2 linked regions of the Bosea vaviloviae genome follow. The protein of the gene in region 1 interacts with the protein of each later gene in a pairwise test. Links are inferred from orthologs where the notes say so. Each region holds a gene or a part of one and is shown in the gene's direction. Other genes may lie near its edges.

What was found.
Region 2: the proteins of paaX (region 1) and BHK69_RS26795 interact in binary tests that used the Escherichia coli proteins (3 or more experiments, as listed by UniProt). The link is inferred for Bosea vaviloviae from one-to-one orthologs.

The regions. Positions count from the first base shown.
Region 1 is NZ_CP017147.1:6,336,604-6,350,707, reverse strand. Bases 9,100-11,949 are described here. They hold paaX (phenylacetic acid degradation operon negative regulatory protein PaaX), read left to right. Parts: upstream 9,100-10,014; coding sequence 10,015-10,884; downstream 10,885-11,949. Other genes in these bases: paaA (1,2-phenylacetyl-CoA epoxidase subunit PaaA), read left to right, coding at 11,004-11,949; BHK69_RS29440 (TetR/AcrR family transcriptional regulator), read left to right, coding at 9,299-9,958. In the rest of the region: BHK69_RS29490 (carbohydrate ABC transporter permease), read right to left, coding at 1-266; BHK69_RS29485 (carbohydrate ABC transporter permease), read right to left, coding at 263-1,120; BHK69_RS29480 (ABC transporter substrate-binding protein), read right to left, coding at 1,239-2,471; BHK69_RS29475 (alpha/beta hydrolase), read right to left, coding at 2,444-3,430; BHK69_RS29470 (GntR family transcriptional regulator), read right to left, coding at 3,430-4,080; BHK69_RS29465 (ABC transporter ATP-binding protein), read right to left, coding at 4,347-5,048; BHK69_RS29460 (ABC transporter ATP-binding protein), read right to left, coding at 5,035-5,823; BHK69_RS29455 (branched-chain amino acid ABC transporter permease), read right to left, coding at 5,820-6,767; BHK69_RS29450 (branched-chain amino acid ABC transporter permease), read right to left, coding at 6,767-7,639; BHK69_RS29445 (ABC transporter substrate-binding protein), read right to left, coding at 7,827-9,002; more of paaA, read left to right, coding at 11,950-11,993; 1,2-phenylacetyl-CoA epoxidase subunit PaaB, read left to right, coding at 12,071-12,358; 1,2-phenylacetyl-CoA epoxidase subunit PaaC, read left to right, coding at 12,369-13,145; 1,2-phenylacetyl-CoA epoxidase subunit PaaD, read left to right, coding at 13,175-13,678; 1,2-phenylacetyl-CoA epoxidase subunit PaaE, read left to right, coding at 13,699-14,104. UniProt on the Escherichia coli protein: Negative regulator of the paaZ and paaABCDEFGHIJK catabolic operons. Binds the consensus sequence 5'-WWTRTGATTCGYGWT-3'. Binding of PaaX is specifically inhibited by phenylacetyl-coenzyme A (PA-CoA).
Region 2 is NZ_CP017147.1:5,788,409-5,802,539, forward strand. What follows is about bases 5,513-8,389. They hold BHK69_RS26795 (ATP-binding protein), read left to right. Parts: upstream 5,513-6,222; coding sequence 6,223-7,557; downstream 7,558-8,389. Other genes in these bases: BHK69_RS26790 (response regulator), read left to right, coding at 5,513-6,103; BHK69_RS32395 (hypothetical protein), read right to left, coding at 7,746-8,389. In the rest of the region: pgsA (CDP-diacylglycerol--glycerol-3-phosphate 3-phosphatidyltransferase), read left to right, coding at 1-446; moaD (molybdopterin converting factor subunit 1), read left to right, coding at 473-724; BHK69_RS26765 (molybdenum cofactor biosynthesis protein MoaE), read left to right, coding at 844-1,299; BHK69_RS26770 (DUF1176 domain-containing protein), read left to right, coding at 1,304-2,374; BHK69_RS26775 (DUF1176 domain-containing protein), read left to right, coding at 2,371-3,465; BHK69_RS26780 (branched-chain amino acid aminotransferase), read right to left, coding at 3,658-4,545; BHK69_RS26785 (MarR family winged helix-turn-helix transcriptional regulator), read left to right, coding at 4,736-5,254; more of BHK69_RS26790, read left to right, coding at 5,375-5,512; more of BHK69_RS32395, read right to left, coding at 8,390-8,477; BHK69_RS26800 (DUF1127 domain-containing protein), read right to left, coding at 8,855-9,079; BHK69_RS26805 (transcriptional regulator GcvA), read left to right, coding at 9,184-10,107; BHK69_RS26810 (alpha/beta hydrolase), read left to right, coding at 10,253-10,927; BHK69_RS26815 (LysR family transcriptional regulator), read right to left, coding at 10,949-11,857; BHK69_RS26820 (glutathione S-transferase), read left to right, coding at 11,975-12,598; BHK69_RS26825 (pyridoxamine 5'-phosphate oxidase family protein), read left to right, coding at 12,604-13,515; BHK69_RS26830 (GNAT family N-acetyltransferase), read right to left, coding at 13,729-14,131. UniProt on the Escherichia coli protein: Histidine kinase member of the two-component regulatory system CpxA/CpxR which responds to envelope stress response by activating expression of downstream genes including cpxP, degP, dsbA and ppiA.

The DNA.
Region 1 (14,104 bases):
CCGAGGCCAAGCAAGCTGGCGCCGATCGCGATGATCAGGCTGTTGCCCAGGCTGCCGGCGAAGTTCGTGCGTGCAATCAGGTCGCTGTAATGCTGCAGCGTCGGCTCGCGCGGCCAATAGGTCAGCGGCCAGGTCGAGAGCTCCGCCTGAGGTTTCAGCGAGGTCAGGATCATCCAGCCATAGGGGCCAAGCGCGAAGAGAACGATCAGGAGGACGGGAAGCTCGACCTCCAGAATGCGCCGGGTGCGAGAGCGGCGCTCGATCATGTCTCGATGCTCCTCGCGGCCTGCCGGACATAGAGGAAGACGACCCCCAGCAGCATCGCGGTGAGGATGAGCGCCAGCGCCGCGCCATAGCCGAACTCCATGCTGCTCGAAGCGCGCAGGAAGGCGTAGAGCGGCAAAGTGTGGGTCGCGTAGCCCGGCCCGCCACCCGTCATGACCAGGATGACGTCGAGCGAATTCGCCACCCAGATCGTGCGCAGCAGCAGGGCGGTGGCGATCACGTCGGCGATTGCGGGCAAGGTCACGTGGAAGAGTTGTTGGGGCCGCGTGGCGCCGTCGATCTCGGCCGCTTCGTAGAGCTCGGCCGGCACGGTCTGCAAGCCAGCCAGGATGGTCACGGCGAAGAAGGGGAAACCCTGCCAGATCAGGGCCAGCATGATGGCGTAGAGCGCGGTGTCGGGCCTCGCCAACCAGGCGATCGGCGCCGCGATCAGGCCAAGGCGCATCGCGATGTCGTTGATGACGCCGAGGTTGAAGTCGTACATCCAGGTCCACATCAACCCGATGATGACGCTCGGCAGCGCCCAGGGGATGATGACGAGCGACCGCGCCAGCCCGCGCCACCAGAAGCTCTGGTTGAGCAGCAAAGCCGCGGCGAGCCCAAGCAGGAATTGCAGTCCGACGACGCCGATGATCCAGATGAAGGATTGGCCGAGCGAGATCCAGAAGACCTCGTCGCCGGCGATCTTGGCGAAATTGCCGAGCCCGATGAAGCGGGCATTGTCGGGGTCGTAGAGCAGGTAGTCCTGCAGGCTGAGCCAGGCCGTCTGCGCGACGGGGACGAGCACGACGCCTGCCGTGACCAGAATGGCCGGGAGCAGGAACCAGAATGGCATCGAGCCGCGCCCAAGGGGCGGCCTGCGTCTGTCCATGGTGGTGAGCGAAGCCACGATGCGAGCCTGTCGAAACGAGGGCAAGGGGCGGGGGCTGGCCGTCCGGCCGCCGCCAGTCCCGTCAACCATGGAAATGCTGCTCGACGGCGCGCATCATCTCGTCGGGCTGGATCTGACCGAGCAGCGCTCTTTGCATATTGGCCGGCCAGATCCTGGCGATGAAGTCCGGCGTCTTGGGCGAATCGGGCAGCGAGGCTGCGATCGGCAGCGAGGCGGCGCTCGCCTCGACGAAACGTTTGGGGTGCAGCGTCCAGTCCTTTGCCGCCGAGGACGCGATCGGCAATTGTCCGGTGAATTTGTTGAGCACCACGTTGTTCTCCGCGATGGAGAGGAAGGCGCACCATTTGAAGGCGGCCTCGCGCGCCTTGCTGGCGGCGAAGACGGCGTTGGATTCATCGCCGAAATAGGTCCAGCCCTTGCCGTCCGGGCCACGCGGCACCGGCACGGCCGAGACCTTGTCGCCAAGCACGCCCACGATTTCGTTCGCCGAGCCGACATGGTGGATGGTCATGGCCGTGCGGCCGGCTTTGAAGGTATCGACGATCTGGCGGAAGCTGTCGGTCGGCGCCGAGGCCGGCACCACCTTGTCCTTGAGCGTGAGATCGACGAACCAGCGATTGGCGGCGAGCGCTTTCTCGCTGAGCATGCCGCCCTTCTCGAAGCTGGCGCCGCCGCCGAGCACGAACGGCCCCCAATGGTCGAACCCGCCGGCGCCGCCGCGCAGGCCGAAGCCCGAGAGGTCGGACTTGGTCAATGCCTTGGCCGCGCTACGGAAATCCTCGAAGGTCGCGGGCGGTTTCAGGCCCGCCTGCTCGAACAGATCCTGCCGGTAGTAGAGATAGAGCACGACATATTGCAGCGGCAGGTAATATTGCTTGCCGTCGGCGCCCTTGTTGAGCTTCCAGATGTTATCGGCGATGTCGCTGCGCCCAGCCCAGCCGGCGATCAGGTCGTCGATCGGGGCAAGCGCCTTCATCTGCTGGAAGCGCGCGGCCCAGGACAGACGGACCATGGCGCAATCGGGACCGTTGCCTGCGACGAGCGCAGCGAAGAGGCGGGTCTGGTAGTCGTTGCCGCCGCCCCAGGGAATGCTCTCCGCCTGAACCTTGATGCCGGGATTCTCGGCTTCGAACTTGGCGACGAGTTCAGCTGGCGAATGCTGCGGATTGTCGAAATGATACCACCAGCGCACGGTCGTCGCGCCTTGAGCGATGGCGGGGCGGGCGAGAGGAGCGGCAAGGGGAATGGACAGTGCGCTTGCGCCCGCTAACTTGATGAAAGTCCTGCGTTCCATGGTTGGTTTCCTCCGGTTTTTTTATCGTTGAGGTGGTCGGCCAGGTATCGGCCGCCGGCCGCGAGCATGGCGGCGGCCGCAGTGAGTTCCCGGCTCATGCGCAGGCAGCCATGCACGACGCCGGGAACATGGTCGAAACGGAACGGGACGCCCGCCTCGCTCAGGCGCCGCGCCAGTCGGATCGTGTCGTCACGCAGGGGATCGAGCCCCGCGGCCGAGAGATAGAGCGGCGGCAGGCCCGCGAGATTCGACCGGACGGGAGCTGCGAGCCTCACCGTTCCATCGGGCTCGCCGCCGAGAAAGTTGTTCCAATACCAGCGCATGTTCGCGCTGGTGAGCAGGTAGTCGCCACCGCCGAAGGCCGCATGGCTCGGTGTCGAGAAATCGGGCTCGTAGCAGCCATAGAACAGCGCTGCGGCCGAGAGGGACGGCAGGCCTTCGTCGCGCCGGCGCAACAGTGCCGCAAGCGCCAGATTGGCGCCGGCGGAATCGCCTGCCATAGCGATTCCGCCGGTGGGAATGGCTTCGCCCAGGCCGCCCTGCTCGACGAAGGCGATGGCGGCCATGAGATCGTCGAGCGGCGCGGGGAAGGGGTGTTCGGGCGCGAGCCTGTAATCGACGCCAAGGACAGCGCAGCCTGCTTCCACTGCGAGATGGCGCATGGTGCCGTCATGGGTCTCGACCGAGCCAAAGGTCCAGCCACCGCCATGGGCATAGATGATGACGGTGGACACCGGCGCGGCTTCGGGTTGGTACAGCCTCGCGCGCATGGCAGTGCCCGCAGTGGGAATGGCAAGATCGCGCGCCGGGATGCCTGGAGCGCCTTCGCTCCAGGGCAGTGTCGCGGCATCGACGGTGGCGCGCGCCTCGGCGATCGGTGCGGCGCGGAAATCGAAGGCCGGACCGCTGCGCATGCGCTCCAGAATCGCCTCCATCTGTGGATCGATCCAGGGCTGCATCAGGCTTCTCCGTCGCGCAGGACGATGGTGTCGATGTGCTCCGCGATCGCCCGCGACAAGCCGCCACCGTCGCGGGCCTCAAGCAATGCAAACAGCTCCCGGTGGCGAGCGGCTGTCTCCACCAGCGGGCGGCGATGGCCCGGCGCCCAGAGCTTCGAGCGATGCGAATGCAGCGTGCAACGGGTCAGGATCTGCTCGAGCGCGTCCAACCCGGAGAGCCGGAAGATGGTCAGGTGGAAAGCCATGTCCAGCGCGATCAGGGCATATTCGTCGCCGGCTGCGGCGGCCGCGTCCATATCGGTCTGGATGGCCTGCAGACGCTCCAGATTGGCGCTATCGACATGCTGCACCGCCCGCAACGCGCCGCGGAGTTCGATGCGGCGACGCAACGCCAGAATTTCCTCCGCCTCCTCGGGGTCGAGCCGGGTTACCATGGTGCCGCGATGGCCGGAGCGGGTGACGAGCCCGTCCTCCTGCAGGCGGAAGAGGGCTTCACGGATAGTGCCTTGGCTGCAGCCATGCTCGCGCGCCATGCCGAGTTCGGTCAAAGCGCTCTCGGGGCGCAGATCATTGATCATGATCTGTCGCTTCAGCGACTCGTAGACCACGTCGCGTGGCCTTCGGATCAGGCTGGGGAGGGTCGCATTCATCAATATCGATAATGATAAATGCATCGTCAATGTCAAGCGACCTGCAAGCCGATGTCAGCTCACCGCCCGGACGATTGCGAGCTCATCAACTCGTACGACTTAGATCTCGATCGCGGCATCCACGGCGAGGGGAGGAGTTGCCACGCCCGCCTGGAGCAGTTTCCGATCCAATTGGATCGTTCAGCAGCTCCTGCTTTTTGTTCTTGCGCGTTTTCTTCACGCGAACCGGCGACCACTTCGCTCGAAAACGCTTCAGGAAACCCCGTTCAAAGCCCGAGATAGGCAGCCCGCATCTTGGGGTCGGCCAGCAATGACTGGGCGGCGCCTTGATGAACCATTTTGCCGGTTTCCAGCACATAGCCGCGATCGGCGATGGCCAGCGCTGCCGAGGCATTCTGCTCCACGAGGAGGATCGTCATCCCCTGATCCCGCAGCGAGACGACGGCATTCAGGATCTGGTCGACCAGCAGCGGCGCGAGGCCCAGAGACGGCTCGTCGAGCAAGAGTAATTTTGGCGCGGCCATCAGGGCGCGAGCGATCGCGAGCATCTGCTGCTGCCCGCCCGACAGGCTCATCGCCGGTATGGCGCGCTTGTCCTTGAGGATCGGGAACATCGCATAGGCCTGCGCCAGCCGCTCCGCGAGCCCGGCATCCTGTCTGCGGAAGGCGCCCAGGCGCAGATTGTCCTCGACGCTGAGCGGGCCAAAGACCTGCCGCCCCTCGGGCGACTGCGCGATGCCGAGCCCGACACGGGTGTGGGCGGGCATGCGCTCGATCGGCCGCCCATCGAACAGGATGCGTCCTTGCGTCAGCGGCTGAACGCCGGAGATCGTCCGCAGCAGCGTCGTCTTGCCGGCGCCGTTCGAGCCGACCAGCGCGACGATCTCGCCCTGCGCCACGGTCAGGCTGACCTCATGCAAAACCGTGATTCGGCCATAGGCCGAGGACAAGCCCTCAACCGTGAGCACGATCGGCCTCCCTGCTGCCGTGATCGCCGAGATAGGCCGCGATCACCGCCGGATCGTCGCGAATCATGCGCGGCGTCCCTTCCGCGAGAGGGCGGCCTTGCGCCAGAACCAGGATCCGGTCGGAAATCTTCATCACCAGCTTCATGTCGTGCTCGATCAGGACGACGGCAGCGCCTGACCGGGCGATCTCGACGATCAGCGCATCGATCGCCTCGGTTTCGATCGCGTTGCAGCCGGCGGCCGGTTCGTCGAGCAGGAGCACCTTCGGTTCGGCGGCGAGCGCCCGCGCGATCTCCAGGCGCTTGAGCGCGCCATAGGGCAGCGAGCCGGCATTCGTGTCGGCGTGGGCGGCAAGACCGACACGCTCCAGCAAGGCGAAGGCGGCGGCGCGCGTCAGACGGTTCTGCCTGGCGACATTGGGCAGGCCGAGAAGGTCCGACAGGAACGACGAGCGCTCGGTGAGATGGCGACCGACCATGACGTTCTCGATTGTCGTCATCCGGAAAAAGATCTGCAGGTTCTGGAAGGTCCGCGCCATGCCGCGCCGCACCAGGAGATGCGGGGAGAGTCCGATGATCGACTGCCCGTCGAGCTGCACATCGCCCCTTTGTGGGCGATAGATTCCCGTGACGAGATTGAACAAGGTGGTCTTGCCGGCGCCGTTGGGGCCGATGATGGAAAACACCTCGCCCGGCGAGACCGAAAAGCCGACGCCATCCACGGCGACGACACCGCCGAAGCTGATGCCGAGATCGGAGACGCTGAGCAGGCTCATGACAAGCGCTCCGCAAGCCAGTTGCGCAGCGACGGCACAATCCCCGTCGGCAGCACGATCATGAAGACCATGATCAGCAGGCCAAGCACGGCCTGCTCGTATTCCTGCAAGGAGGTCAGCGCCTGCGGCAGAACGATCAGGAACGCCGCACCGACGACCGCGCCGAGAACGGAACCGAGACCGCCGATGATCACCATCGCGACGAACTCGACCGAGTGCATGAAGCTCGCGGCATCGGGCGTGATCAGGCCGTTCATGCAGGCAAGCAGCCCACCGGCTATGGCAGCATAGACGGCGGCGGCTACGAAGGCGGCGAGCTTCTTGGCTGCGACATCGACGCCTGCGCCCGCTGCCGCGACCTCACTGTCGTGCAAGGCGCGCAGCGCTCGGCCGGACGGGCTATCGGCGATGTTGAGCGCGATCCAGGCTCCGACGAGCAGCACGCCGGCGTTGACCCAGTACCATTGCGTGGCCCCAGTGATGCGCCAGCCGAACACCGTGAGACGCGCCACCGCCATGCCGTCGGGTCCGCCGGTGACCGCGCTCTCGCTCTGGAAGATCAACGCCAGGATGAGGCCGAAGCCGAGCGTCGCGATGGCGAGGTAATAGCCCTTCAGCCGCAGGATCGGACGTCCGACGAGATAGGCAATGACGCCCGACAGCACTGCCGCCAGAGCCAGCGACAACAGCGGCGAGAGGCCGAGATGGGTCGGGCCGATCGCCACGCCATAGGCGCCGATGCCGAGAAAGCCGGCATGACCGAGGCTGACCTGCCCGGCATAACCCATCAGGATCGTCAGCCCGAGCGCGGCCAGAGCGAAAATCCAGACCAGCGCCGCCACGCGCAGATAGAAGGCTGACGGGGCGATCAGCGGCACCACCGCCATCACCAGCGCCAGGACAGCGAGCGTCGCCCAGCGCGACTGCAATGCGCCCTTGAGCATCAGACGCGCTCCACGCTGCCGCCGCCGAACAGGCCGCGCGGCATGAAGAACAGCACCAGAAGGATGGCGAGGAAGGCGACGCCGTCCTTATAGGTCGAGCTGATATAGCCTGCTCCAAAGGCTTCCATCAGGCCGATCAGGACGCCGCCGACCACGGCGCCGAGCGGATGGCCCATGCCGCCCACCATCGCGGCGGCGAAGCCCTTCAGCGCGAACAAGGTGCCGATATCGTAGCGCGTCAGCGTGATCGGCGTCACGAGGACGCCGGCGATCGCGCCGATGGCGGCGGAGACGCCGAAGGCGAGCGCGAGGATGACCTTGACGTTGATCCCGACCAGACGCGCCGCCAGCCGGTTGGCGGCAGTGGCGAGCACCGCCTTGCCGAGCAGCGTCCGTTCCAGGAAGAGATAAAGCGCGACAAACAGCACGATCGCACCACCGACGACCCAGAGGCTCTGCGGCAGGATGGTCGCGCCGCCGAGAGCGATCGGGTCAGAGCCGGTGAAGGCGGGCAGCGAGTGGAACTGCTTGTCGAAGACGACCTGGGCGACGCCCTTGATGAAGATCGAGGCGCCGATCGTGATCATGATCAGCGCGACCGGTGAAGCGCCGCGCGCCGGCTCGATCGCCAGGCGATGCAGCAGCAATCCGACGGCCACCGCCGCCAGGATCGCGATGAAGGCGGCGAGCGGCAGGGAGAGGCCAGAAGCTGCCAGAAACACCGTGCCCATGCCGCCGATCATGACGAAGTCGCCCTGGGCGAAATTGATCACGTCGGAGGCGTTGTAGATCAGCGTGAAGCCGAGCGCGACGAGGGCGTAGACCGCGCCGACCGTCAGGCCTGAGAAGAGCAGTTGCAGGAATTCGGCCATGGCGTCTCGCACATGCGCTGGAGCGTTTTCAAGCGAAGTGGAATCCGGTTCGCATGAAGAAAACGCGTTAAAACAAAGGGCTAGAGCTATTGAACGATCCAGTTGGATCGGAGATTGCTCTGGCGCCGGGGCTGAGTGCCGGGGCTATGCCCCGGCCGGGGAAAGGGGTGACCAGATCGGCTGCGCCTCAGCGCGCGCCGACCTCGACCCAGCCGCCGTTCCGGACTTCCAGCATCCGGAAGGACTCGGTGCCCAGCCCGAGATGGTCGGTCGCCGACATCGTGTAGATTCCGGTGACGCCGACATAGCCCTTGGTGGCTTCCAGCGCGTCGCGGATCTTCTGCGGGTCGGTGCCCTTGGCCTTCTGGATCGCCTCGACCACGAGTTGAATGCCGTCGAAGGCATAGCCGCCGAAAGTGGAGACGGGCTGGCCGACGGCCTTCTCGTAGGATGTCTTATAGGCGGTCACCACCGCCTTCTGCTTGTCGGCATCAGTGAGCTTGTCGGCGACGAGCAGGGCAGGGGCCGGCAGCCTTATGCCTTCAGCGGCGGGGCCGGCGAGATCGATGAAGCTCTTCGAGGCGACGCCATGGCTCTGGTAGAGCGGCAGCCCGATGCTGAGCTGGCCGTAATTGCGCGTCACGATCGCCGGGCCCTGGCCGAAGCCGGGGTTGACCACCGCCTGGAGTCCGGCGGTGTTCTTGATCTTGTTGAGCTGCGGCGTCATGTCGGAATCGGTCGCGCCATAACTCTCATCGGCCACGATCGTGATGCCATAATCCTTCACGACCCGCAGGCACTGGGTGCGCATCGACTTGCCGAAGCCGTCGGTGCCCGAGATCATGCCGACCTTGGTCAGGCTGCGCGCCTTCATGTCCTCGAAGATCTTTTCGCAGGCGGTCTTGTCGGTATGCGGCGTCTTGAACACGAAGCTGCGCACGGGCTCGATGATCTCGATCGCGCCGGCGACGGAGACGAACGGCACCTTGGCGTCCTCGAAGACCGGGATCATCGCCATGGTCGTGCCCGTCGTGGAACCGCCGACCATGGCGACGACCTTGTCGTCCTCGATCAGCCGCGTCGCGAAGGTGCGCGCCTTGTTGGCGTCGCCACCATCGTCATAAAGCACGAGCTCGATCTGGCGGCCGAGCACGCCGCCCTTCTTGTTCAGCTCCTCGACATAGATCTTGAGGGTCTTCGCCTCCGGGTCGCCGAGGAAAGCTGCAGGGCCGCTTGCGGAAAGGACGGCGCCGATCTTGATCGGATCGGCGGCAAGAGCCGGCAGCGACAGCAAGGTTGTGACAGCAAGGGCTTGCAGCGCGGACGCGCGCAAGGACTGCCGTCCGAAGGCGGATTTCGTCATGGGGCGTTCCTCCAAGAAGGCCTGAGCTGGATCAAGCGCGGCGGTTGGCCCGCCATTTTATTCCCATCGACATCGTAGCTGATGCCGATACGGTAGCAAGCTAAAATTAACCGGCCGATTGGTCAATCTTAAAAGCGGGATTTGCGCGTATCATTGATCGACCAGTCGGACAGTCTTTGATATTCAGAAGCGACGGGACCGATTATGCAAGCTGGAAAGCGTAAGGCGGGACCCTCGGTATCAAGTCCGGCGAACAGGGCTGCGCTGGAAGCGACGACACAGGAACACGACACGCAATGGCTCGCACCCGCGCACAAGACTACGACGCCAAGCGGCAAACGATCCTGCACCGCGCGGCTGAGCTCTTCGCCCAGTACGGCTATTCGGGAACCTCGATCACGATGATCGCGGAGGCTTGCGGGGCTTCCAAGGCGCTGCTTTACCACTATTACCCCGACAAGGTCGCGGTGCTGTTCGACATCCTGTTCGACCATCTCAACGATCTGGTGGCCGCCGTCGAGGAAGCGGCTCGTTCGGCGAAAGATCCGCAGGAGCGCCTCTACGCCCTGTCTGCCGCCCTGTTGGAAGCCTATCGCGACGCCGACGCCCAGCATCAGGTGCAGATCGCCAATCTCAAATTCCTGAGCGACGACCGGCAGGAGACATTGCGCGCGCTGGAGCGCCAGCTCGTGGCGATCTTTGCCGACGCGATCGCCGAGACGGTTCCGGCGGTGGGACATGGGCCCCTGCTCAAGCCGCTGACCATGTCCCTGTTCGGCATGCTGAACTGGCACTATCTCTGGTTCCGCGAGGGCAAGGGCCTGTCGCGACAGCAATATGCGTTGATGGCCTCGCAGCTCATCACCGCCGGAGCTGCGGTTGCGGCAGAGGCCGTGGCGCCGGCAGATGCCAGGCCGCTTCGGCGTCAAGCTGCATCCGCCAAGCGTGGGGCGTGATGCAGATTATCTGCCCTGCCGCTTGCGGTTGTGGCGCCGGGCGCTACTGATCGCCGATGTCCCGCGCCACACTCGACCCGATCCTCGACCATCTTCGCGGCGAGCCTTCGCGGACCTGGTCGATCATCATCACCATCTATGGCGACGCGATCGTGCCGCGCGGCGGCTGCGTCTGGCTCGGCACCTTGCTCGCCTTCTTCCGGGCGATGGGGCTATCCGACGGGCTTGTCCGTACGGCGATGTCCCGGTTGGCGACCGATGGCTGGCTGGAGCGCATCAAGGTCGGCCGCAACAGCTTCTACAGACTGGCCGATAAGGGGCGCGACACTTTCCGGCACGCGTCGGAGCAGATCTACACGCTGCATTCGCCGCCTTGGCCGGGGCGTTTCGACGTGGCGCTGTTCGATGGCGGCGCCGACCGCGAGGGCACGAAGGCGGCGATGGAGACCGCGGGTTTCGGAATCGCCTCGCCCGGTCTCTGGCTTGCGCCAGCCGGCGCTGCGCTGCCGGAGCTGGCAAACGGCGCGCTGCGCTTCGAGGCGGGCGGGGACCTTTCCACCAATCGGGCGCTTGCGGCGAGGAGCTGGCCTCTCGACGCCATCGCCGAAGCCTATCGCCGTTTCCAGGCTGCGTTCGAGCCGCTCGCGACCGGCCTCGAGGGCGGCATTCGCCTGTCCGATCTCGATGCGCTCGTCGCCCGCATCCTGCTGATTCACGAATACCGCCGGGTCGTGTTGCGCGATCCCGTCCTGCCTGCCGATATCCTGCCGGAGGACTGGCCAGGCGCGTCGGCGCGCAGCCTGTGCGCCGCGATCTACCGCCAGGTGCTGCCCAGCTCGGAACGCTGGCTCGACCAGAACGCCAGCAATGAGAGCGGCGAGCCGCTGCCGCGCTCGAGCGCGCTCGAGAGCCGGTTCATGACCTGAGGCCCGGGCGTCGGCGCCTGCACGCTCGCCTCGCCGCGCTATAATATGTTACAAGAAATTATTGACTTTGATTTTTCTGTCACATATAAATTGGACCAACGAGAAAAAAGGAGGAGCGCATGTATACGCAGGCCCTCAACACCAATCCCGATTCCGGCGAACGCCAGCTCGAGGATGCCGGTCTCGCGGCCCGGTTTCAGGCCAGGGTCGATGCCGAGGAGCGGATCGAGCCGAACGACTGGATGCCGGCGGCCTATCGCCGGACCTTGACCCGCCAGATCTCGCAGCACGCCCATTCCGAGATCGTCGGCATGCTGCCGGAGGGCAATTGGCTGACGCGGGCGCCGTCGCTGCGCCGCAAGGCCGCCCTGCTGGCGAAAGTCCAGGACGAGTGCGGCCATGGCCTCTATCTCTATGCCGCCGCCGAGACGCTCGGTTCGTCGCGCGAGGAACTCGTCGACCAGCTTCTGAGCGGCAAGGCCAAGTACTCCTCGATCTTCAACTATCCGACGCTGACCTGGGCCGATATCGGGGCGATCGGCTGGCTCGTCGACGGCGCGGCGATCATGAACCAGATCCCGCTCTGCCGCTGTTCCTATGGCCCTTACGCGCGCGCCATGATCCGGGTCTGCAAGGAGGAATCCTTCCACCAGCGCCAGGGCTACGAGATCATGCTGACGCTGTCGCGCGGCACGCCCGAGCAGAAGGAGATGGCGCAGGATGCGCTCAATCGCTGGTGGTGGCCCTGCCTGATGATGTTCGGGCCGCCCGATGCCGCCAGCCTGCACTCCGACACCTCGACACTGTGGAAGATCAAGCGCTTCTCCAATGACGAGCTGCGCCAGAAATTCGTCGATGCCACCGTGCCCCAGGCGCGGATTCTCGGGCTTTCGCTGCCTGACCCGGAGCTTCGCCTGGATGAGGAGAGCGGGCACTGGCGCTATGGCGAGATTGACTGGGACGAGTTCAAGCAGGTGATCGCCGGCAACGGCCCGTGCAATCGGGAACGGCTGGCGGCGCGGCGCAAGGCCCATGACGAAGGCGAGTGGGTGCGCGAAGCGGCGCTCGCTTACGCGCAGAAGCAGCGCGGCAAGGCGCTCGCCGCCTGAGCGGGCGCTGCCGGCGGACTGAGGCAAACACAATAGAAAGCGCGCCGGCAAAGGCAGCGCGGCAAGGGAGATGACGCATGGCCGGACCGATGATGCCGCTCTGGGAGGTCTTCATCCGCAGCCGTAACGGGCTCGCGCACAAGCATGTCGGCTCGCTTCATGCCGCAGATGCTACGCTGGCGCTCCAGGCGGCGCGCGACGTCTATACGCGCCGCGGCGAGGGGCTCTCGATCTGGGTCGTGCCATCGACCGCCATCATCGCTTCGGACCCGAGCGATGCCGGCATGATGTTCGAGCCGGCCGAGACGAAGATCTACCGGCATCCGACCTTCTACGAAGTGCCCGACGATGTCGGGCATATGTGAGGATATCGCCATGCCCGTCGCATCGATTTCCGTCTCCGACACGCCGCTGCTGCGCTACACCCTGCGGCGCGCCGACGACGCCCTGATCCTGGGCCATCGCCTCTCGGAATGGTGCGGCCACGCACCGATGATGGAAGAGGACATGGCGCTGGCCAATATGGGCCTCGACCTGATCGGGCAGGCCCGCTCGCTCTACGCCCATGCGGCCAAGGTCGAAGCCGCCGGCCGCGACGAGGACGCCTATGCCTATCTGCGCGACGTGCGCGGCTACGGCAATCTCCTCCTGGTCGAGCAGCCCAACGGCGATTTCGCCCAGACCATGCTGCGCCAGTTCCTCTACGCAGCCTTCATCGATCCGTGGTGGCGGGCCATGATGGGCAGCACCGATGCGACGCTGGCTGCGATCGCCGCCAAAGCGGAGAAGGAGACTGCCTATCATCTGCGGCACGCCTCGGAATGGGTGGTGCGGCTGGGCGACGGCACGCAAGAGAGCCATAGGCGGGCGCAGGCTGCGCTCGATGCGCTCTGGCCCTTCACCGGGGAGATGTTCGAGGTCGATCCGGTCGAGCGCGAGCTGATTGCGGAGGGCGTCGCGATCGATCCCGAGAGCCTGCGCGCCGGTTGGCGCGAGACCGTCGTCAGTGTGCTGGCCCAGGCGACGCTTGCCGTGCCGCAAAACGACTGGATGCAGAAGGGCGGGCGCAACGGCCATCATACCGAGCATCTCGGCCATCTCTTGAGCGAGCTGCAATATCTGCAGCGCGCCTTCCCCGGTGCCGTCTGGTGAACGCCGTCGCGCTCGATCGCGATGCGGCTATGCTCAACGAGAACCGGCTGGACGCGGCCCGGCTCGACGAGGTCCGGCGGATCGCTGGCGCCGTCGTCGATCCCGAAATTCCGGTGCTGTCGATCGCCGATCTCGGCGTGCTGCGCGAGGTGCGCCTCAATGACGGCAGGATCGAGGTCCTGATCACGCCGACCTATTCGGGCTGCCCGGCGATGACGATGATCGCGCTGGAGATCGAGCTCGCGCTGGAGCAAGCCGGCTTCGGACCGGCCACGGTGACGACCGTGCTGTCGCCGGCCTGGACCACCGATTGGATGAGCGAAGACGGCAGGCGCAAGCTGACCGAATACGGCGTCGCGCCTCCTGCCAGAAGCGCCGGGCGCCGGGCGCTTTTCGGTGCGGAAGAGGTCGCCTGCCCGCAATGCGGCTCGGTCGATACATCCCGGCTTGCCGAATTCGGCTCGACCTCATGCAAGGCGCTCTGGCGCTGCAATGCCTGCCGAGAGCCTTTCGACTATTTCCGCTGTCACTGAAACTGGAGTGAGGGGCCGCCATGTCCACCGCCACACCCCGCTTCCATCGCCTGGCCGTCCGCGACGTGAAGCGCGAGACGCAGGACGCTGTCTCGATCGCCTTCGCGGTGCCCGAGGACCTCGCCGCCGATTATCATTTCGCACCCGGCCAGTATCTGACCCTGCGGGCGATGATCGAGGGCGAGGACACGCGCCGTTCCTACTCGATCTGCTCGGGTCCGCAGGATGGCGAACTCCGGATCGCGGTCAAGCAGGTCGATAACGGCCTGTTCTCGACCTGGATCAACGGCAATATCGCGATCGGCGACGCGGTCGATGTGATGACCCCGACTGGCCGCTTCGGTCTCGAACGCGATCCGGGCGATGGGCGCATCCATGTCGGCTTCGCTGCCGGCTCGGGCATCACGCCGATCCTGTCGATCATCC
Region 2 (14,131 bases), 540 kb from region 1 along the record:
TCACCGACTATCTCGACGGCTGGATCGCGCGCGCCTGGAGCCAGCAATCGGCGATCGGCCGCATGCTCGATCCCATCGCCGACAAGCTGCTGGTCTGCGCGCTGCTCTTGATGCTGGTCCATACCGAGACGATCAAGGGCTGGGCGATCTGGGCCGCGATCGTCATTCTCTGCCGCGAGATCCTGGTCTCAGGGCTGCGCGAATTCCTGGCCGAGCTGAAGGTCAGCGTCCCCGTCAGCAAGATCGCGAAATGGAAGACCACGGCGCAATTGCTGGCGCTCGGCTTCCTCGTCGCCGGCCCCGCGGGCGACACGGTGCTGCCTCACAATACGCAGATCGGCATCGTCATGCTCTGGGTCGCGGCGGGGCTGACGATCTATACCGGCTGGGATTACTTCAACGCCGGCATCCGCCACCTCGTCGAGGAGGATACGCGCACGCCATGACCGAAGCACTGACCCAGGCTCGCACTGTGAAGCTGGTCTATTTCGCCTGGGTTCGCGAGCGCATCGGCCTGTCCGAGGAGACCGTCGCGCCTCCCCCCGGCACGGAGACGATCGCCGATCTGGTGCGCTGGCTGAAGACCCGCGACGAGGGCTACGAGGCCGCTTTCGAGAACGAGGCGATCGTGCGCGCCGCGATCGACCACCATCACGTCAAACCGGATGCGGCGATCACCGGGGCCCGCGAAATCGCCTTCTTCCCCCCGATGACGGGGGGATAGATGGCCGCCGCGTTCCCCCGTCATTGCGAGCGCAGCGAAGCAATCCAGGGGGGCGTAGCGCACTGCCGCCCCTGGATTGCTTCGTTGGCTTCGCCTCCTCGCAATGACGGTTTGGGTTGATGACACCCATCATCCGCATCCAGCGCGAGGATTTCGATCTCTCGGCCGAGATCGCGGCGCTCACGGCCGGCCGCAGCGATATCGGCGCCGTCGTCAGCTTTTCCGGGCTCTGCCGCGACGAGGGCGGGCGATTGAAGGCACTCGAGCTCGAGCATTATCCCGGCATGGCCGAGGCCGAGATCGCCCGCGTCGCTGAGGAGGCAACGCGGCGCTGGCCGCTCTTGGGCCTCGTTGCCATCCATCGCCATGGGCTGGTCGCGCCGGGCGAGCAGATCGTGCTGGTGATTGCAGCTTCCGCCCATCGCCGCGCCGCTTTTGAGGCGGCCGAATTCCTGATGGACTATCTCAAGACCCGCGCGCCGTTCTGGAAACGCGAGCATCTGCTCGACGGCACGATTGGCGGCTGGGTCGAGGCCAAGGATGCCGACGACAGGGCAGCCCAACGCTGGGAGTGAAACGATGAGCCGCTGGCCGGGCCTGCTGATCGGAGTGCTGCTTCTGCCGAACACTTCCGCCAGCACGGCCGAGCTTCGCAGCAAGGTGTTTCGCGACTGGATCGCCGGCTGCGACAACCTCAACCAATGCGTGGCGCTGTCTTTTCCGGGAGAAGATGCCTCACCCGGCATCGCCTATCTCAAGCTGGAGCGAATCGGCGGCGCATTGGCTGCGCCGACGCTCACGCTCAACCTGCGCGAAGCGAAGCTGAAGGAGAGCTTCCCCACCGAGCTGACGCTGGACGACGCACCTTTCCCGACTGCAGGGCACATGTTCAAAGGCTTCTCGATGGACGGAGAGGTCGGCGAGGTCGGACTGCCCGAGGCGGAGATCGCGGCGCTGCTCGCGGCCGCGCGCAAGGCAACGAAGCTTGCAGTGCGCTTCGAGGGCAAGAGTTTCGCCGTCTCGCTCGCCGGCGCGGTCGCGGCGATGATCTGGATCGATGAGCAGCAGGGAAGGCTCGGGACGGTCGACGCCCTGATCCGCAAGGGCGACGCGCCGGCCACGCGCGTGCAGCCGGCGCGGACCCTGCCGGTGATCACCGCCCGGGCGACGGCAAAGCTGCCGAAGCCCGATGCGAAGACGGTGCAGGCGATCACCGGCGCGGTGCGCGACCAGGTCAAGGCCGGCGGCGCGACTGATTGCGACAATAGCGGCCCGGTCCGCGAGCCCGACCGCATCTGGCCGCTCGACGCCAATCGCAGGCTCGTCGCGCTGCACTGTGGCACCGGCGCCTATAATTCCGCGACCGGCTACTGGATCGTGACCGGCAATTCAGGCGCGAATGCGAAACCTGTCACCTTCCCGGGCGAGAAGAGCAACATTCTCGTCAACGCCGAATACGACCCGGACAAGGGACAGCTCAGCTATTACGGCAAGGGCCGTGGCGTCGGCGACTGCGGCAGCGCCGCCAACTACGCCTGGACCGGATCGGCCTTCGTGCTGACGTCGCTGACCCGGATGGAGGTCTGCCGGGGCCTGCCGCCCGACGACTGGCTCTCGCTGTTCCACAGCGAGGTGAAGGTGGCGAAATGAGCAGACTGGCGTGGGCGAACGCCCATCTCGGCTTCGCGCTGCTTTGCGGCCTGCTCGCTTTGCCCGCCGGCGCGGCCGAACCCACCAGCGGAGCCTTCCGCGAATGGCTCGCCGGTTGCGACAATCTCGGGCGCTGCACGGCCCTGTCGCTTCCGGTCGACGGCGCGAGCTTTCCGGCCATGCTGATGCTCCAGCGCGAGGCCCGACCGGCCGCGCCGCCGGTCCTGACACTGACGCTGAAGGCCGACACGCTGCCGGAACTGCCGCTGGTCGCCAACCTTGCCGTGGACGGCGCACCCTTTCCCTCGCCGGGCGCAAAACTGACGGTCGAGCGCGCCGATCTCGAAACCGGTCGCGTGCGCTTCACGCCCGAGCAGATCGAGGCGCTGGTTGCCGCGATGCGCAAGGCAACCGCCATGACCGCGACGATGGCGCGTGACAGCTACGAGATTCCGCTCGCCGGTGCTGTCGCCGCAATGCTCTGGCTGGACGAGCGACAGGGGCGGCTCTCGACGCCGACGGCCTTGATCCGCAAAGGGGACACTTCGCCCACGCGCATCCCGCAGCCCGCCCCGCTGCCGATCGTAACGCCGGTGCCGACCAAAACCCTACGGGGGCCAACGAAGGCACAGGCAAAGGCGCTCGCCGCAGCGATGCGTGAACAGCTCCAGCGCACAGACCCCGATGCCTGCGAGGATAACGAGCCGGCCCGCGGGATGGACAGCGCCGTCCAGATCGACCGCAGGAGCCGGCTCGTCATGCTCTCCTGCCTCGGCGGCGCCTACAACTACACCACGAGCTACTGGATCGTGCCTGGCAGCGATGTCGCCAAGGCGCGCAAGCTCGCCTTCCAGCAGCCGGGCAAACCCACCGGAAACCGCCTCATCAACGCCGAGTACGATCCGGCGACCGGCCAGATCGCCTTTCTCGAAAAGGGGCGCGGCCCCGGCGATTGCGGCCGCCTGGGCGGCTACGCCTGGACCGGGAAGAACTTCGTGCTTACGACCTACGCCGAGATGCCGCGCTGCCAGGGCCTGCTGCCCGACGACTGGCTGGTGCTCTGGCGCAGCGAGGTGAAGGCCGCCAAGTAGCGCGGCGCCCCCACGGCTGAGCCTCTCCGTCATGGTCGGGCTTGTCCCGACCATCCACGTCTTCGCTGGTCGCAGGTCTTGGCTGGTCGCAGGTCTTGGCTGGTCGCAGGTCTTGGCTGGTCGCAGGTCTTGGTCAAGTCGTGATGCTCGCCACGAGGGCGAGCATCACGACAGAGGGTCGCGACCGGCCGCTCACGCCGCCTTGGACTGCGGCCGTACCGCGGCCGAGTAATCCTCCATGATCACCTTGCCCATATTGCCGGTGATGAAGGAGTAGGGCCCGATCTCGGAGACCAGCGTCACTTCGGCGGCAGAGCCGGTGATGAAGCACTCGTTGAAGCTCTCCAACTCCTCGGGGCGGATGCGACGCTCGACCACCTCGAAGCCACGCTTCTTGCACTGCTCGATCACCGACTGGCGGGTCAGGCCGTTGAGGAAGCGGTCGGCGAGCGGGGTATGGACCACGCCGTCCTTGATGAAGAAGATGTTGGCGCCGGTGCATTCGGCGACATTGCCTTCCCAATCCAGCATCATCGCGTCGGCATAGCCGGCGCGCTCGGCCTTATGCTTCGACAGCGAGCAGATCATGTAGAGGCCCGCCGCCTTGGCATGGACCGGGGCGCAGGCCGGATCGGGCCGACGATAGGTCGCGACGTCGAGGCGCACGCCCTTCAGCTTCTGCGCCATGTCGAACATGCTCGGCCACTCCCAGACCGCGATCGCGGTATGGATCGTGTTGTTCATGCCGGACACCGCCATCATCTCCGAGCCGCGCCAGGCGACCGGGCGGATATAGGCGTCCTTCAGTCCGTTTTCCTTCAGGCAGAGATATTTGGCGGCGTCGAGCTCGGCGACCGAGTAGGGGATCGTGAAATCCATGATCTCAGCCGATTTGTGGAAGCGCTGCGAATGCTCGGTGCCCTTGTAGATGACGCCGTCATAGGAGCGCTCGCCCTCGAACACGCAGGAGCCGTAATGCAACCCATGGGTCAGTACGTGCACCTTGGCGTCCTTCCACGGCACGAGCTTGCCGTCGAACCAGATGACGCCATCGCGCTGGTCGAAAGGAATGACTGACATGGGGTGCTCCTCTTGCACATCCGATTTTGAACATACGGTTCGGCCAAACACCGCCACAACGGCGTAAAACGCGCAAGTCCGGACCGAAAAATGCGCGACGGCGGCCTATTGCGACATATTCCGTCGCCATGCACGCTTGACCGGTAATCTTACGTCTGAGATATGTCAACATCACTGACGTATAGCGGGGATGCTGCTGGTGACGGACACGCACGCTCGACCGATCGACCCGGCCAAAGCCCCGGCAATGACCGAAGAGGTGCCCTTCGATTTGATCGAATTGCTGTTCTTCGCCTATCGCGATTTCGTCGGCGATCCCGACCGTATCCTGTCCGAATACGGCTTCGGGCGGGCCCATCATCGCGTCCTGCATTTCGTTCTGCGCCGGCCGGGCCTCACCATCGCCGAGCTGCTCGACATCCTGCAGATCACCAAGCAGAGCCTGAACCGTGTCCTCAAGGAACTGGTCGAGACCGGCTATGTTGAGCAGCGCACCGGCGTCCAGGACAAGCGCCAGCGCCATCTCCACAGCACGCCAGCCGGCGAGAAACTCGCGCTCAGCCTGGTGCAATTGCAGGCCAAGCGCATCAACGCCGCCCTCGACGGCGTCGGTGCCGAGGCGGCCCCAATCGTCGCACGCTATCTCGCGGGGTTGATCGACGCATCGGAACGCCACAAAGTGCTGGGATTCCTTGCCAAGCCGCGATGAGCGAGGCGACTGAATCTATGCGGCCAGCAACACGCCAACGTCACCATGGCGTGTCAGAAGGATGACTTGGCCGGCATGCCGGACGCCGCTCCGGCCCGAAAACAAGGATGTGAACAGCCGATGGCCGCCGCCAGCGCGCGACAACCGCTCCCCGACGAAGCGCCCCATATCCTTGTGGTCGATGACGACCGCCGCCTGCGCGATCTGCTGGGACGCTTCCTCGGCGACAATGGTTACCGCATCACCACCGCAGCCAGCGCTGCGGAGGCCGATACGCGGCTGACCAGCTTCGTCTTCGACGCCATCGTGCTCGACATCATGATGCCGGGCGAGAACGGCTTCGATTTCGCCAAGCGCTTCCGCTCCGATTCCGCCATCCCGATCCTGATGCTGACCGCGCGCGCCGACAGCAAGGATCGCATCAACGGGCTCGAACTCGGCGTCGACGATTATCTCGCCAAGCCCTTCGAGCCGCGCGAATTGCTGCTGCGGCTCGGCAACATCCTCAAGCGCACGATCGTCGTCGATACCGCGCAATCCGCGACACGCCCGGATTTCGTCCGCTTCGGCCCCTTCGTCTACGGGTTGGCGCGCGGCGACCTTCACAAGGGCGAGGAGATGATCCGCCTGACCGAGCGCGAGCGCGAAATCCTGACCGCACTGGCCGAACGCGCCGGCGAGGTCGTGCCGCGCGAACAGCTCGCAGCCCAAGGCAGCGCCGCCAATGACCGCACCGTCGACGTGCAGATGAACCGTCTGCGCCGCAAGGTCGAGCGCGACCCCGCCGATCCGCTCTATCTGCAGACCGTGCGCGGCGTCGGCTATCGCCTCGTGACGGATCGCGCGTGACACCCGTGCAGCCCGCCGATCGCCGGTCGCGCCTGACCCGGGCGGCAGGGCTGGGCGTGAACCGGGCGCTGGCGGCGAGCGCACGCTGGCGCGCCAGCCTGCACAGCACGCTGAAACCGATGTTGAAGGCCGCCGGCCGGCCGCTGCACGGCATCGCGCGCTACATGCCCAAGGGGCTCTATCCGCGCGCCCTCGTCATCGTCATCGCGCCGGTCGTATTGCTGCAATCCGTCATCGCCTATGTCTTCATGGAACGGCATTGGCAGACCGTGACGCAGCGCCTGTCCTCGGCCGTCTCGGCCGACATCGCCATGTTGATCGACGTCTATGAGAGCTATCCGCAGGACGCCGACACCACGATCCTGTCGCGTATCGCAGCCGACAGGCTCGGCATGGATGTCGATATCCTGCCCGATTCCGACCTGCCGGCACCGGGCCCGCGGCCCTTCTTCTCACTGCTCGACAACGCGCTCTCGACCGAGCTGAGCCAGCAGGTGGCGCGGCCGTTCTGGCTCGACACGGTCGGTCGCTCCAGCCTGATCGAAATCAGGATCAAGCTCGGCAAGAACGTGATGCGCGTGCTGACGCGGCGCAACTCGGCCTATGCCTCGAACAGCCATATCTTCCTGCTCTGGATGCTCGGCACCTCGCTGATCCTGCTGACGATTGCGGTCTTGTTCCTGCGCAACCAGATCCGGCCGATCCTCAAGCTGGCCGATGCGGCGGAGGCCTTCGGCAAGGGCCGCGACGCCGAGTTCCGCCCGCGCGGCGCGCGCGAGGTCCGTCGTGCCGGCAACGCCTTCATCGAGATGAAGCGCCGCGTCGAACGCTCCATCGGCGAGCGCACGACGATGCTGAACGGCGTCAGCCACGACCTGCGCACCATCCTGACCCGCTTCAAGCTCTCGCTGGCACTTCTTGAGCGCTCCACCGAGATCGACGCACTTGAGAAAGACGTCGACGAGATGAGCCGCATGCTTGAGGACTATCTCGCCTTCGCACGCGGCGACGCCGGCGAAGCGCCGGTCGAAACCGACATCCGCGCTCTGCTTGAGGAATTGAAATTCGACGCGGAAAGGCAGGGCCACCAGACCGAACTCGAGGTCGTCGGCGACCCGCTCGTGGTGATCAGGCCCGACGCCTTTCGCCGCTTGCTGACTAACCTCGTCTCCAACGCCGCTCGCTTCGGCGACCGCATCGCCATCCGTGCGACGCATGACGCGCGTTATCTGATCGTGGTGGTCGAGGATGACGGCCCTGGCATCCCGCCCGAGCAGCGCGAGGAGGTCTTCCGCCCCTTCTTCCGGCTGGACGAGGCCCGCAATGTCGACAGCGGCGGCACGGGGCTCGGCCTCGCGATCGCCCGCGACATCGCCCGCGCCCATGGCGGCGACATCATCCTGGCGGATTCGAGCCTGGGCGGATTGCGGGCGACGGTGCGGCTGCCCGTGTAGGGGCGGCTTTGAGTGGAGGCTGTGAAAGTGCGATTGTGCATCAATTTCGACTGATGCGCGTGGGCCTAAGGTTCTCGCCTTCGATGAAGCGTGCCATGCAAGCCTCGGATCGCTACAAAAAGCCTACCAAATCACTTCCGTTCCACACAGCCTCGGTGGGGAAGGGAAATTCGCGCTCGTAAAAAAGATCACCACTTACTGAAGTCGCCATGGACCAAATTGGACATCGGTGCGTAGTCATACGGATTTGTCACTGGAACAAGACGAGGTTCTGGGTAGTCAGATAGCCAAGGTATTTTTGATCTTAACGTTCTGGTGACAGGCGTACCGGTCAGTCGATCCAGAGGCCCTATCGGTATTCCCGAAGAGACCATTTCGATACGCACAGCTTTCAAATTTACGCCCTTGCCGAAGGAAGCGGACAGGTTGCTTTTCTCAACGCGTGCAAGTGATCGCGGATTGCTTAAATCGTAAAGTCTGACGAACATCGGCATCACGGACTCGGGAACGTTCGCTTCGGCTCGCAGCGCGTGGTAAAAGCTAATTCCCTCCGGTGTTCCCGGCGCAGGACCTGGAAAGGCAGCCGAATAGATATACACTGCGTTATCGGCATTTTGCTCAGACCGCAGAAGCACAAAAAAGCTCCCGCGCTTGCCAAGATCAACCATCACGGCCTCTCCAGCAGCGGTTGTTCTCCGCCGCCCTCGATCGACCTTCACTTGGATAACACCTGAGCCCGAACGCATCCCCTCCGGGGTATCTACATCCACAGTGAGCCGGTAGCGCCATATCGGCTGCGGCATTAGCAGCGCGGCAAAAATCACGAGGATGAAGGCCGCTGCTACGATTAGTGCGATGTGTCGCCTAGAAAGTGTCGTCACCACAGACAGCCCATCACTGCAAACAATCGTGGCGGTCACATTAGCCCGTGTCTTACACTCGACCGTTAATCCGGTGCGGTGCGTCGCGAACGTCCGCATCGGCTCAAAAAAACTCCTGCAATCGAGCCCATCTGCACCTCTACTACAAGCGCTGCTGGGCCCAGCTCTCACAAGAAATGCGGCAGCTTCGACAACGGCTTCCCCGCGACATCGCGCGCGCCCATGGCGGCGACATCATCCTGGCGGATTCGAGCCTGGGCGGATTGCGGGCGACGGTGCGGCTGCCCGTCTGACCAGAGGCAAATAGGGACTATGGGCCCCGGCAAATCACCTCCGGAAGCCTGTCGGCAAACGCAGATCGTCCCGGCGGCAGCCGGGACGATCTGCTATTTCTAGCGAATGAAGCTGACCCGCTGCTACCGGCGGCGCCAGAACGCCCAACGGGCGGTCTCGTTCACCCGCTCCACATCGCTGCGCGACAGCGCGATGTCCGAGAGCGCGGAATCGTCCATGCGGTAGAGCGCTCGCGCGCTGGCCCGCGCCGTGAGCCAATCCTCCAGGCGCAGGAACAGGCCGTGGAGCCCGTGCGCGCTGCGATGTGTGGCGAAGGCAAGATTTTCTGTGGCGATCATGGCCGGCATGGCGGCCTCCTGTGATAGATTTCCTGCCTGTAATTTGGGGGTTGCGGGGCCTCTAAGCAAATGAGAAGTTCTTTGCTTCAGCCCAAGCAGAACTTGGCCATGCGATGACCCGGCGCCAACTCCCGCCCCTCACCTCCTTGCGCGCCTTCGAGGCTGCGGCGCGGCACCTCAACTATGAGCGGGCGGGTGACGAGCTCGCCGTCACCGCCAGCGCGGTTGGCCAGCAGGTGAAGACGCTCGAAACCTGGCTCCGGCGGCCTCTCTTCGTCAGGCTGCCAAGCAAGGGCATCGCGCTGACGGGCATCGGACAGCGCTATGCCGCCTCGATCTCGCAATTGCTCGACCAGCTCGACGAGGCCACGGCGCGGGCGCTGCGGCCCGATGTGTCGAACGTCCTGACTGTCAGCACCATGCCGAGCTTCGCCCTGAGCTGGCTGATCCCGCGGCTCGGCTCGCTCAAGCAGCGCCACCCCGAGCTCGAGGTTCGCATCTCGGTTTCGCTGCACCTGACCGATTTCGCGCGCGAGGACGTCGATGTCGCGGTCCGCTACGGTCCCGGTGGCTATCAGGGCCTGCACTCGGAGCTGCTGATGGCGGAGAGTTTCTTCCCCGTCTGCAACGCAGCATTGCTCAACGATCCCGCGCGCCCGCTGCGCCAGCCCTCGGATTTGCGCCACCACACCTTGCTGCACGAGCACGTGGAGGGTATCCCGGACTACGTCACTTGGCCGAAATGGCTCGCCTTCGTCGGCGTCCATGACATCGACGCGATGCACGGCCCGCGCTTCTCGCACACTTTCCTCGCCTTGCAGGCGGCGGCCTCCGGCCAGGGCATCGCCCTGGCGACGAGCGCCCTGATCGGCGACTATCTCGACGCCGGGCGCCTCGTCCGCCCGTTTCCGCAACAGCTGCAGAGCTCCTTCCAGTATTATGTGGTCTGCCCCGAGGCCTCCGCAGAGCGGCCCGCAATCGCGGCGTTCCGCAGCTGGATCCGCGAAGAGGCGGCCCAACACGCCGATCTGCGCTGATCGCCGCGAGCGGCCGGGCGCACCACGGCCGCCGCCCCGAATGGCAGTAGCGTCCGCCCCCACCCCGTCGCATCATGGCGCCCAGTGAACGGGCCACGGCTTCCCGAGCGGAGACAGGCGGGAACGGATGACGGTGGCGATGAGGATGCTCCTGCTCACGGCGCTGCTGGCGCTGCCCTGCGCCGCTTCGGCCGAAGAGGTCGTCGAACTCGGCGGCGGCCTGTTCGGCGGTGGCCGGGCCTTGCTCAACAAGCCGGCGGGCAAGGCCAGGGCCGGGCTCGTCCTGCTGACGGGCGGCGACGGCTATGTCGGCATCGGCAGCGGCGGCGATGTCGCCCGGCAAGGCAACTGGATCGTGCGCATGCGCGGCGCCTATGCCCGCAGCGGCATCGCCAGCATCCTCGTCGATGGCGACGCTGACCCGACCAAGGCCATCGACCTCATGCGCAGCATCGCACCGCGCGTCATCGTCGTCGCGATGAGCCGGGGTTCGCTCAAAATTCCAGGCCTGCTCGCGTCGCGGCCCGACGGCGTGGTCTTCGTCTCGTCGATGCTCGACGACGTTCGCGCCACGCTGGGCGATCCCGCGCGCCTGCCGCCGACATTGGTCGTGCATCATCGCCAGGATAGCTGCCGCGTGACGCTGGCTGACTCGGTCGCGCCCTTCCAGGCTTGGGCCGGCAATCGCGCCAGGACGGTCTGGATCGATGGCGGCACCTCGACCGGCAATCCCTGTCAGGCGCGAGCCTATCACGGCTTCATCGGCCGCGAAGGCGCCGTCGTCTCCGCGATCACCGGCTTTGCCGGATCGCTGCGCTGAAGCATTCCGGATGTCACTGCGTCAGCGGCCGGGCTCGGGCCGGATGACGCTCAGATGCAGCAGGCGCGAGGCCGCGAAATCGATGAAGGCGCGCACCTTCGGCGCCAGGCGCTGGCCGCTGGGCACCACGAGCTGGACCGGTGACGGTGGCGGCTCGAATTCCGGCAGCAGGCGAACGAGCACACCGGCAGCCAGATCGTCGGCCGCCTGATAGGACAGCAACCGTGCCAATCCGCGCCCGGCGCGTGCCGCGATCAGCACCGCCTCGACCTCGTTGATGATGAGGCGCGGCGTGATCGCGATGCGCGAGGACCGCCCCCCTCCCCCGAAACGCCAGATCAGATCGCCGCCGGCGCCGACATTGGCGATGACATCGTGCCCAGCGATGTCGGCAAGGCGCTTGGGCGCCGGCCGGCGCTGCAGATAGGCCGGAGACGCCACCAGCACGCGCCTGACCTCGCCGACCTTGCGCACGACCAGCCGCGAATTGGGCAGTGCCCCGACCCGGAGCGCGACATGCAGATCCTCCTCGATGAGATCGAGATTGCGGTCGGCCAGCACGAGCTCGACCTGCAGCTCGGGATGCAGATCGAGGAACTCCGCGACCAGCGGCGTCACATGCCTCCTCCCGAAGGCGAGCGGCGCGGTCACGCGCAGCAGGCCGCGAACCGGCGCCGCCGCCACCCCGCCCAGCGACTCCTCGTAATCCGCCAGCATGCGCCGCGCCGCGACCGCCAGTTCCTGCCCGGCCTCCGTCGGCGTGAGCTGGCGGGTGGTGCGGGCGATCAGCCTTGCGCCGACGCGCTCCTCGAGCCCGGCGAGCGCGCGTGTCACGGCGGGACGCGAGCGACGCAGGCGCCGCGCCGCCTCCGCAAGGCTGCCGGCATCGATGATGGCGACGAAGATCGCGAGTTCGTCGAGACGATCCACGGACTGTTCCGCTTAATGAAATTCTGAAGTCAATGGATAGCAGATTTCCCGCGATGGCTGGAACGATCATCTTGCGGGCGTTCTTCAGCGAGGTTCCCGTTCTTCAGCGAGATTCCTATGACACAGCCCCGGATCGTTCTTCATGGCACGCCGCTCTCCGGCCATGCCCACCGCGTCGAATTGCTGCTGCTGGCGCTCGGCCTGCCCCATGAGCTTGCCTCCGCGCCCGCCGACATCCGCCGCAGCGACGCCTTCCGCAAGCTGAACCCGCTGCAGCAGATCCCGGTGCTGCAGGATGGCACGCTCACGCTCTGCGACAGCAACGCGATCATGGTCTATCTCGCCAAGCGCTATGGCGCGGGCAGCCAATGGCTGCCGGAGGAGCCGATCGCGGCGGCGCAAGTGCAGCGCTGGCTCTCGATCGCCGCGGGCGAGGTCATGCACGGGCCGGGCAGCGCCCGCTTGATCGCGCAGTTCGGTGTGGCCGATGACCCCGCGCGCGCCGGCCGTATCGCCAGCAAGTTGCTCGGCTTCATGGAGGGGCACCTGACCGGGCGCGACTTCCTCGCCGCCGAGCACGCCACCCTCGCCGACCTCGCCTGCTTCTCCTATGTCGCGCATGCGCCGGAAGGCGGCATATCGCTGGCGCCCTATCCCGCCTTGAGGGGCTGGATTGCCCGGATCGAGGCGCTGCCCTTCTTCAAGGCGATGCCCGCCTCGCCCTTGCCCCAGGCGAGTTGAACGCCATGGACGGCACGCCCTTCCATCCAGGTGAGCTTGAGGCGCAAGCCCTTGCCGGAACCGGCTCGCGCGGCGCCGGCATCCGCGACCTCATGCCGGAACAGCACCGCATCTTCTTCGGACAGCTGCCGCTGCTTTTCGCCGCGCTTAGCGACGAGGCGGGGCATCCGATCGCAACCGTGCTGAGCGGCGAACCCGGTTTCGTCCGCAGCCCGACGCCGACGACGCTCTCGATCCGCGCCCTCCCCCCTTCGGATGATCCCGCCGCCCTTCATCTCAAGCCGGGCCAGCCGATCGGCCTGCTCGGCCTCGAATTCCCGACGCGCCGGCGCAACCGCGCCAATGGCCTGATCACGGCGCGCGACACCGGCGGCTTCTCTGTCGCGGTAGCGCAGAGCTTCGGCAATTGCGCGAAATACATCCAGGCCCGGACGCCGCAGCCAGTCGCGCCTGTCGGCAGCGGCTCGTTCGAGCCGATCGCGCGGCTCGACGACGCGGCGCGCGGCTTGATCGGCCGTTCCGACACCTTCTTCGTCGCCAGCACGAGCGAGGCGCGCAAGCTTGGCGGCCTCGACATCTCGCATCGCGGCGGCAGACCGGGCTTCGTCGGCATCGATGGCGAGGTGCTGAGCGTGCCGGATTTCGCCGGCAACAACTATTTCAACACGCTCGGCAATCTGCTGCGCGATCCCCGCGCCTCCCTGCTCTTCATCGATTTCGAGAACGGCGCAGTGCTGCAGCTTCAGGGCCGCGTCGAGATCGTCTGGTCGGGCCCCGAGGTCGCACGGTTGAGCGGCGCCGAGCGGATCTGGCGCCTGCATGTCGCCAGTGGCTGGCGGCGCCGCGCAGCGCTGCCGCTGCAATGGTCGTCGCCCGAGCCGGCCGCGACCACGCTTGCGACCGGTGTTTGGGCTTAGAGCGCGATGGCTGGACCGGAACCGCCGCCGTCATTCCGGGGCGACCCGCAGGGTCGAGCCCGGAACCCAGAACCGACGGAGCTGGGAATCGAGCAGCGTCATCGGCCGCACTTATATCGTAACCACCTGCGGTTCTGGGTTCCGGGCTCAGGCCTGCAGCCTGCCCCGGAATGACTCAGGCGAGAATCATCGGACTCGGCGCCATCGCCCGCCTCAATCCGTCTGCGGATACCGCGCCAATTGCTGCGTCGATGCACCGTCGAGCATGATCTCGCGCTCGAAGACGAAGCCGGATTTCTCGAGCACGCGGCGCGAGGCCGGATTGGCTGGGCGCACCAGCCCGATGACGCGGCTTGCCCGCAGCGGACCGAACGCGACCGCCAGAGCCTCCGCCACGAACTCGGACGCAAAACCTCGCCCCCAGGAGGTGGGGTCGAGATGATAGGACAGGTTGAGGCCCTCGACGCCCGGCTTCACCGTCAGCCCACCGAAACCGATCAGCGCTCCCGATTGCTCGATCGCCCAACGCCCGAAGCCATGCTGCCGCCAATGCGCGATGTCGCGGGCCAGACGCTCGGCGCTCGCCTCGGGCGTATCTGGACGTGGGTGCGGGCGA